4 regions of the Paenibacillus sp. Marseille-Q9583 genome follow, and region 3 is predicted to be linked to each of the others. Evidence: riboswitches for the same ligand, from Rfam matches in the RefSeq annotation. Region 3 holds a riboswitch; each other region holds the start of a gene.
What was found. Region 3 has a riboswitch for cyclic di-GMP ahead of ACWNM1_RS18335 (choice-of-anchor A family protein). Riboswitches for the same ligand answer to the same signal wherever they lie in the genome.

Region 1 (2,183 bases), on a different contig from region 3:
AATAATCTAATAAGTCTTCCATTCGAAGAGCAGCAGATTCTTATTCCGGAAAGCGGATAAGTAGATGCTGCTCTTCTTTTTACAATAAACTTTGTCGAATTTATTGATATTTGCTATACTAATAACAAAAATTACGGAGGGGCGTCAGCATAGTGCCACAAAATATGGGCCAACGTATCCAGCATCTCCGCCTAGAAAAGGGATTCTCCCTATCTGAGCTTGCGGACAGAGCGGATGTTGCTAAGTCGTATCTTAGCAATGTGGAGAGAAACATCCAATCCAATCCTTCAATCCAGTTTATCGAAAAGATCGCCGATGCGCTTCAGGTATCCATCCACGCTTTGCTCTATGGAGAACCTAATGATGCTGAGGAGTCACCTTTAGATTCGGAATGGTTCCGATTGGTGCAGGAAGCTATGGCCTCAGGCATAAGCAAACGCGAATTCAAGGAGTTTCTGGACTACCAGAAATGGCGCCTTGATCAGAAGGATTAATATTCCACCTGACCTGATAAGATCCTCTTCTACTCATACTATTAAACATAAGCGCCTTCACCCTCCTAACATGGACTGCGGAGGCGTTTGAATTCTAGCAGAATCAATGATCATATTCGTTGTGAAACTTACATTTTGCTTTATACCGAAAAGGGGCCCAGCGAGTTATCGCTGGGCCCCTTTTCAAAATATAACGCACTAAATGTATTACTGCACGGCTTGCACTGTCTTCTCATGAAAGAATCGACGAATTTCATCTGCCTTTATGCCAGCCTTCTTAGCTGCTAATAATAAATGTACCCACTCAACGTCTAGATCAATGACCTGCTGTTCTCTGTTGCTTCCCTGGTTGGACTTGTCCAAAAAATCTCCTCCTAAGATTTTACGTCCCCAGGCAATCCGGCTGTCATAGTATTTCTACCTTAGACCCGCGACTTTGTGCCCCTGCCTTTCGGCAGGTTTACCTTTTACTGGACCCTTTACGCGAAAGGATCTACTTTGAAATATATGAAAATCGCTAACTGCAATAACATTATACTATACTAAAGTGGAAAAGTGTGTCGATTTCTGATTAGTTTTTCCATTAAAAAACAAAAAATAGAAGCGCTTTTGTGCGATATCTTGTCCTATTAACACGATACTCGTCCCATTCATAAAATTAATTAAGCCAATATAATAATACTTCCTTCCCTATTAGTTAAAAATAAGGATATTAGAATCATTTTAGTGGGCCTTAGGAATGGGTAATGAGAAGAAACAGCGTTCTTTTCATTAGAACAAGCTAACCCATACCATTTTGCGAACGTATTGGACGAAAGAATGAATTGATTACACGTGTGGAAAGTAGCACAATAAGATGAGAAATGAAACCGCAATCATCACAGCTCCAGTAAGCGTTGACACAAAATGTCACGTATGGAGTTCATCCGTTAAGGAGGATGTATTCATGGCAGCCAAAGAGCCCTATAACGAATCCATTTGGAGTAAGTATTACGGACCCAATTTAGGCTACATTCAAGAAAGATATGAACAGTTTGTGAAAGATCCTTCCACCGTAGAGAATAATTATCGCGAGCTTTTTACAAATTCGGGTCCCCCACCCCTAACACCGGATAGCGAACCGGCTCCACAGCCTCGCATTTCGGGAGACACCGAATGGCTTAGAAAGGCAGTAAGAGCTTCCAAGCTAATCGCTAATATTCGTATATATGGCCATATGGCCGCTGATATTGATCCGCTTGAGCGCGATCACAATCCCATGGCTAAATATCTTGAACTCGAGACCTATGAGCTGACTCGTGAGGATCTGATCGCACTACCTGCCACGCTCATTTGGGAGAATGCGCCGAATGATGTGCATACCGGATGGGATGCAGTTCAGCGTATGCGTCAGGCTTACACCAAGACAATCGCCTATGAATTCGGGCATGTGCATGAAGAACAAGAACTGAAATGGTTGAACAGACAGGCAGAATCCACAAGCTCACCAGCGCCTTTAAATAATGCAGAACGTAAAGAGCTGCTAAACCGCCTGATCCAAGTAGAGCAATTCGAAACCTTCCTCCACAAAACCTTTGTGGGTCAGAAGCGTTTCAGTTTGGAAGGCAATGACGCTCTCGTACCGATGCTGGATGAAATCGTACGCGCTGCTGCGCATGACGGCGCAGAGCATATTCTGATGGGCATGGC
Region 2 (2,183 bases), on a different contig from region 3:
ACCCATGCAAGCAAAGTAAGCATCGAAAACAAAACTGCCCGGTTTTTTAACCTTGTACCATTTCGCAGCATGGAAACCGTGACTACCATCATCAACAAAGACTGTGCTGTTATAAGGAATCAAATCACTCATCGTACTCAAGACCGATGCAAGTGAAAGGTTTGGTAAAATCGGAGGCTCTTCGGTATAATCAGAATTTGTCGGTGCTTCGCGTTTTGTGATGTTGTTCGTGTCAATATTATTGAGATAGTAAACTAGATTGTCGCGTAGATCTCCAGTCACTGGAATCGTTTTAGAGAACAATATTTTTCCGACAAAAGTCGGATCGCTATCAAACTGAATTAATGTTGCAGGATGATTTTCCCTTTTAAGATTACAAATAGTCATATCACTTAAACGTGAGCCAAGAACGATAAATAGATCACTTTGATTCAGCAAGTCATCCCCATGGGTACAACCGCCTACTCCAATTGGACCATGATAGAGTGGATGATCCCAAGCTATAGCCCCTTTACCACCTGGAGATGTAACTACAGGAATATTAAATGTTTCCGCTAATTGAATTAGCTCACTATGTGCTCCAGAGCGGTTAACGCCTTTACCCGCGATAATTATTGGATTCTTAGAGTTATTTATAGCATCAAGTACTCGGTCGATATTAGCATGGCTAACCAGTGATTCGCGTTCAGGGATTACAATATTACATTCCTCTAGCAATTCCGTTTGTACATCAAAGGGAATACAAAGGTGAACTGGACCACGATTACCGCTCAAGGCAATGGATATGGCATGATTAAAGATTGTGTTAAAGTGATCTCCACGTTCAATAAGCTTGCTATATAAGGTGGCAGGTCTAAACATATCAGCTAAATCAGCTAGAAAAGAGGTAGAGTCCTGACATTGGGGAATTCCAAGCTCTTTAATAGATTGATGGCCAGTAATAAATAGGACAGGTAGGTTGTTAGCCTTAGCATGTGCTGCTGCAGTTAATAGGTTTGTTCCACCAGGACCTGAAGTACCAAAAGCTACACCTAGTTTTCCAGTTTTAAGCGCATACCCGGCTGCTTCGAAGCCGGAACTGGACTCATGTCTCCCAGGAATAAATTCAATACCGTAATCTACCATTTTAAGAACAATAGGACAAATGGATTTCCCGATAATACCAAAGGAATGGGTAACACCTAGGTTCCGTAGTGCTTCCGACATGTAATCTGCGACTGTCTTCAAAAAATACACCTCACAAGTTGATTGTTATTTTAAAATCAAACATTAGAAAACCTGTGCTCTGAATTAGGGCACAGGTTGGTGGCATAAATCGCCATAGAGACTGAACAATTGTTCAGTCGTCTTGGTTTTCTGCAACCTGGCAGTCATGGCCTCTGATATAAATGAGGCTGTAGATCCATGGTTTTGCGTCATCCTCTTTCGAAGATTTTGCCAATATTAATTTTAAAATTTATAAGAAGAATTTTCCTTTACAATATATTCCTAGAGAACCTTTGTCAATATATTTTCGCAAATTAACTCGAATTTTGACGAAAGTCTTGTCCAACCTATGAAATAATAGATATAAAAAAACTCCCCCTAAGTCAAAACTTAGAAGGAGTTTTTGGACTTGTTTATATGATTTGCAAATGACTTAAAACTTGAAAATATGGATAGTCTTCTGTAGATTAAATACAGCCTGTGTCATTTTCTCCGTTTCTTCAGCGACGGACTGCAGGGCATTAATTTGTTCATTCATAGCGGCGGATACTTCCTCGGTGCCGGCAGCGGTTTGCTGTGTGATTGCAGAGATATTCTCTATTGCACTTGAGATTTTCAAGGCACTTTCTAACATCAGATCACTTTCAGCAGAGAAGGAAGAGATTTGCTCGGTAATATACTGCACACTTTGCACAATTTGAGCAAAGATATGAGCAGATTGAGTGATCATCTCATTCTGTACCTGTACGACTTCTTCGTTGATAGCGATATTGTCAATCGCTTGTTTGATATCAGTTTCGATGCTCCGAACTAAGCCAAAGACTTCCTTCGTTGAAGCTGTTGATTCCTCGGCAAGTTTACGAACCTCCTGTGCGACTACAGCAAAACCTCGACCATGCTCTCCTGCACGTGCAGCTTCGATGGAGGCATTCAGCGATAAGAGGTTGGTCTGCTCAGCGATCTCTGTGATGGTTTTT
Region 3 (2,183 bases):
TCGCCACCACCAGTACCTGTGAGCGAAGCCGCCACGAATGTTCCGTTAACCTGACCATTAATAAAATCTACATCAGCGTAGGGAGCAAGCACACTCCCCATTACATTTATTCCTGCCATATCAAGATATGTGGCTTGACTAAAGTTAAACAAAATTTTCTTGCTGTTCAATGCACCATTAGGTAGGAATGCGAAATTTTTCATTTTTACGCTTGAACCATCAATATTAATAATTGCAGTAGAGCCGGAAGGAACATTAATTGTGAATCCGTGATTAGTAGAGACGTTATCTCCTAAAACATTAAAAACATTGACCACAGGGTCTGTGCCTGTCAATGTAAGACCGCCATATTCATACTTTGTTGTTCCATTGGCTTGTATTGCTGCTAGTTCAGCTGATTTATCCTTCAAAAACTGGCCTACGGCCACAAAGTCAATCGGATTTCCCGAAGTTCTGGTTCCTCCGCTATTAATCGTTACATTACCTGCAAAACTTCCCCCGTGCACGATATTCCCGTAAACAGAGCCATTGTTGAAAGTAAGATTCCCTCCAACAACAAGTGTGTCAGTGAAGGAGATCTCAGCAGCACTTAGCCTATCACCAACGCTGTAGTTGGTTAAAGTAACATTACCTCCAGCAGCAAACCTTCCCTCCGTATCCGAAAAGGTTGTAACATCCCCTAGGATAAACACATTGTAGTTTCCTGCAATCCCGAGTGTAGTAGAACTAGCATTAACAGTCCCGGCTCCCAAAGAGGAAAGCCCACTACCTACCGTCAATATCCCCGCTAATACTAGTGCAAGCAGCGGTTTTATTCTTCTTTTCAAAAAGCACACCTCCTAAATCTATGATTTATATTTAATCAGAATAATTACCAGAAACTCTAAAGGACCTAACAACAAAAAAAGACCGCCAAAAAAGAAGTGGAATTCCCTTCTCATGGCAGTCGGACGGTCATAGCGCATTTAAGACACTTTAGACTCCTGGACTTTGCGTCCCACCCTTTCAGGCGGTTTGCTATTATCATGATAATATATGTATTGACTTGCAGATTAGAACTAGCATTTTAAGCATCCTATTAAATAATCGTCTATGACTTTTAATACTTTTGAACTAATAATAGTTTAGCGCTCCATCCCCACAATTGTCAATCAATTCCTTTTGATATTCATACGCGTAAGCAAGCACAAAAAAAGCGCCTAAAGGCGCTTCACACAAAGGTTTTCCTTCAATTTTAAAGTAACTTTATCCAACCTAATATCGATATCCATAATGGAATACTTAGAATCAAACCAAATACCATTCCACGGCGGAGACTTCCTTCTTCTTTCATCCTAATTCTCCCTTTATATAAGTCTGAAGCATTATTTTTTATTATTACAATTTTAATATATTTTATTCTTTCTAATTTAGTTGTGAATTCAATCACATTGGACTAGCTGTTTAGAAATACCATTGATTATTTTTGGAATATCGGGGTAGAATACGAATATACGTTCCCATTAGAGGTGATGAGATTTATGCATAGAGCTGAAAGCAGGGACAACATGCTGGTGAAATCTTATTTATTGCTTCCGATGATTTTATCAGCTTTCGAACGGGATTCCGCCATTCTATCTGCACATTTACGAACACCCACCCCCTATTTGGAGGTTCTTGAAACAGCCGCAGCAGTTGCTACAACAGATCTAAGAGATGTTCGTTCAGAGATGAGAAAAAGGGGAATCAAGGTTTATGAGCAGAACAGACTTAACACGGGGATAGAGGCCAAATTTATATGTCGTGGATACCATGAACGAATGCTGCTGTTAAACGACATTGTCGCTGCCCAAGCTGCCATTCATATGCGCAGATATCTCGGTCTGGATATTTCATCTTTTAAGAGCTATGAAGAGCAGTATCAGATTAAGTGAAGTAGCGAAGAAGCTGCCCCCCTCCCCCATTTAATTAGCGAACAAAAAAATAGGCCTTACCATGGGAGTTGGCAAGACCCGAGAGATTTATACCACAAAACACTGGGGGGTGTTTGGTGTCTTCAATATATACCTTGAACCTGAAAATAAGATGATGGTCACATGAAAATTACATTAAAAACTTCAATTCGTCGCTTAGGCTAGATCTGGATGCTCCCACAAGCTTAATCTACCTTTAGCCGGGATAGGAAAACTCAGCGGAAGAACATC
Region 4 (2,183 bases), on a different contig from region 3:
AGAAGCAGTATAAGCTATTGTCTTCCATCAGCTTTGATTATGAAGTGGTGGAGAAAGAAGAACATATTGTAGTACAGCCGTATGATGGATTCTGGAAGGATCTTGGAACGTGGAATACGCTGACAGAGGAAATGAGCAGCAAGCATGTAGGAAAAGGTTTTGTAACGGCGGATTCTGAGGGGACTTGCTTGATTAATGAGCTGGATATTCCGATTACGGTAATTGGTGCGAAGGATCTGATCATTGCGGCTAGCCCGGATGGGATTCTAGTTACCCATAAAGCTGAGAGCCCACGGATTAAAGAAGTGCTGAAGACCTTTGAACAAAGACCGATGTACGAGGAACGCCGCTGGGGTCATTACAAAGTTATTGATTATGTGAAATATGATGAAGGCAATGAAGTGCTGACCAAACGGATTTTTATATCTGAGGGGAATAATATCAGCTATCAATTACATCGCAAGCGTAGTGAAATATGGACAATCGTCAGCGGAGAAGCAAGTATTGTGCTGAATGAGAAAAAACATAATGTGAAGGCTGGGGACGTGGTACGTATACCGGAAGGAACGAAACACGCGATCCTTGCTTTGACGGATGTCGAGTTTATAGAGGTACAGACGGGTTCTGAATTAGTAGAAGAAGATAACATTCGTATTACTTTAGACTGGAATGATATAGAACTACAACAATTCATTTCATAGGTCTAACCTATCTATTTAACCAATCCAAAATTTCTTGAAACAGGTAAATTGACTCAATTATCAAAAAAAGTCATAAAAACACTAAATATATCATTAATTGTCGTCGATACTTACGGTAAGAGAGATTATTTCTCTTAAATTGAAAAGGCAAACCTATCGAAAGGTAGGGACGCAAAGCTATAGGGCCTTCGAAAGAGTGGCAGCCTGGCTACCGAAAGGGAGATTATTTTGAAAGCTTACCGTACGTATCGATTATTTGGCGCATTTCTGTCACTCGTCTTGTTTCTGACTGCACTTCCGCTTACTGTTGGAATTTCGCCGTCTGTTGTCATAGCTGCTTCAAATTCTGGAACGCCAGTTACCCCAGGAGCCTCACCTGAAGCCGTAAAGCTGCTTAACTATTTTTACTCAATTTCAGGAAAAGGTATTATTGCTGGCCAACACGACTATTTAGAAAGTCCAGATGAAATTAACAATATGCTGAAGGGAACCAGCGGACAATATGCGGCTCTTCATGGTTATGAACTGGGCGCGATCAGCGGTCAGTCAGACGGAACGATGGCCTGGCAGCGTCAAAATGTGGTGAACAGCGCCATCAACTGGAATAAAGCGGGCGGGATTGTAGCTATGACTTTTCATGCTAACCTGCCGGGCACCTCTTATGACTGGGATAATGTGAAAAAAACACTTAGTCAGAATGAGTTCAATAGTTACGTTACACCGGGTACCAAGCAATATAACAGTCTGATCGCTGAACTTGATAAGGTGGCAGTCTCTTTAAAAAGCTTGCGCGATGCCAATGTTCCGGTGCTTTGGAGACCCTATCATGAAATGAACGGAAACTGGTTCTGGTGGGGGAAGAAAAATAACTTTTCTAAACTTTGGAATATTATGTATGACCGTTTTGTTAACGTTCATAAATTAAATAATTTGTTATGGGTATGGAGTCCGAATGCTCCGAATGTTTGGTCAGATCCTTATGCGTTAACTTATCCAGGAGCAGATAAAGTAGATATTCTGGCAGCAGATATATACGAAAATGATTACCAGCAAAAATACTATGACAGCTTGTTGACTCTAGCCGCTGGCAAACCGATTGCGATCGGGGAGAATGGTGAAATGCCAAATCTGGAGAAGCTTCAGCAAACACAAAGTAAATGGACGTATATGATGAGCTGGGGAAAAATGCTTTACGAGAATAACAGTACAGATACAATCAAAACATTTATGAATAGCAACTATACCCTGACTAGAGATAAATTAAATGATAGCTTGGCACCCACGCCTAGCGCAGCACCAGTGCCGGCACCTCCCGAAGAAGAGGGTGAGGCAGCAATTCCTCTTGCGAAGGGGCTTGCAGGTGAATATTATAACAACATCCAGCTGTCGGGAGCAGCAGCTCTTACTAGAACTGATGCAATTATCGATTTCAATTGGCGGCAAGGATCGCCGGATGCCACCCTCGGGATTGATCGTTTCTCC

Region 1: another riboswitch for cyclic di-GMP. It lies ahead of ACWNM1_RS03605 (anti-repressor SinI family protein); the one in region 3 lies ahead of ACWNM1_RS18335 (choice-of-anchor A family protein).
Region 2: another riboswitch for cyclic di-GMP. It lies ahead of ACWNM1_RS11215 (thiamine pyrophosphate-binding protein); the one in region 3 lies ahead of ACWNM1_RS18335 (choice-of-anchor A family protein).
Region 4: another riboswitch for cyclic di-GMP. It lies ahead of ACWNM1_RS02335 (glycosyl hydrolase); the one in region 3 lies ahead of ACWNM1_RS18335 (choice-of-anchor A family protein).

What each region holds. Positions count from the first base shown of each region.
Region 1 covers NZ_CDRJTB010000004.1:87,663-89,845, reverse strand. The annotation lists gene ACWNM1_RS03615 (TasA family protein) at 1-5, shown strand, start outside; gene ACWNM1_RS03610 (helix-turn-helix domain-containing protein) at 165-494, shown strand; gene ACWNM1_RS03605 (anti-repressor SinI family protein) at 702-857, opposite strand; cyclic di-GMP riboswitch class I at 885-969, opposite strand; gene ACWNM1_RS03600 (2-oxoglutarate dehydrogenase E1 component) at 1,441-2,183, shown strand, end outside.
Region 2 covers NZ_CDRJTB010000018.1:71,458-73,640, reverse strand. The annotation lists gene ACWNM1_RS11215 (thiamine pyrophosphate-binding protein) at 1-1,236, opposite strand, end outside; cyclic di-GMP riboswitch class I at 1,355-1,449, opposite strand; gene ACWNM1_RS11210 (methyl-accepting chemotaxis protein) at 1,640-2,183, opposite strand, start outside.
Region 3 covers NZ_CDRJTB010000041.1:104-2,286, forward strand. The annotation lists partial or broken gene ACWNM1_RS18335 (choice-of-anchor A family protein) at 1-827, opposite strand, end outside; cyclic di-GMP riboswitch class I at 939-1,029, opposite strand; gene ACWNM1_RS18340 (hypothetical protein) at 1,521-1,913, shown strand.
Region 4 covers NZ_CDRJTB010000002.1:119,733-121,915, forward strand. The annotation lists gene ACWNM1_RS02330 (sugar phosphate nucleotidyltransferase) at 1-701, shown strand, start outside; cyclic di-GMP riboswitch class I at 838-917, shown strand; gene ACWNM1_RS02335 (glycosyl hydrolase) at 930-2,183, shown strand, end outside.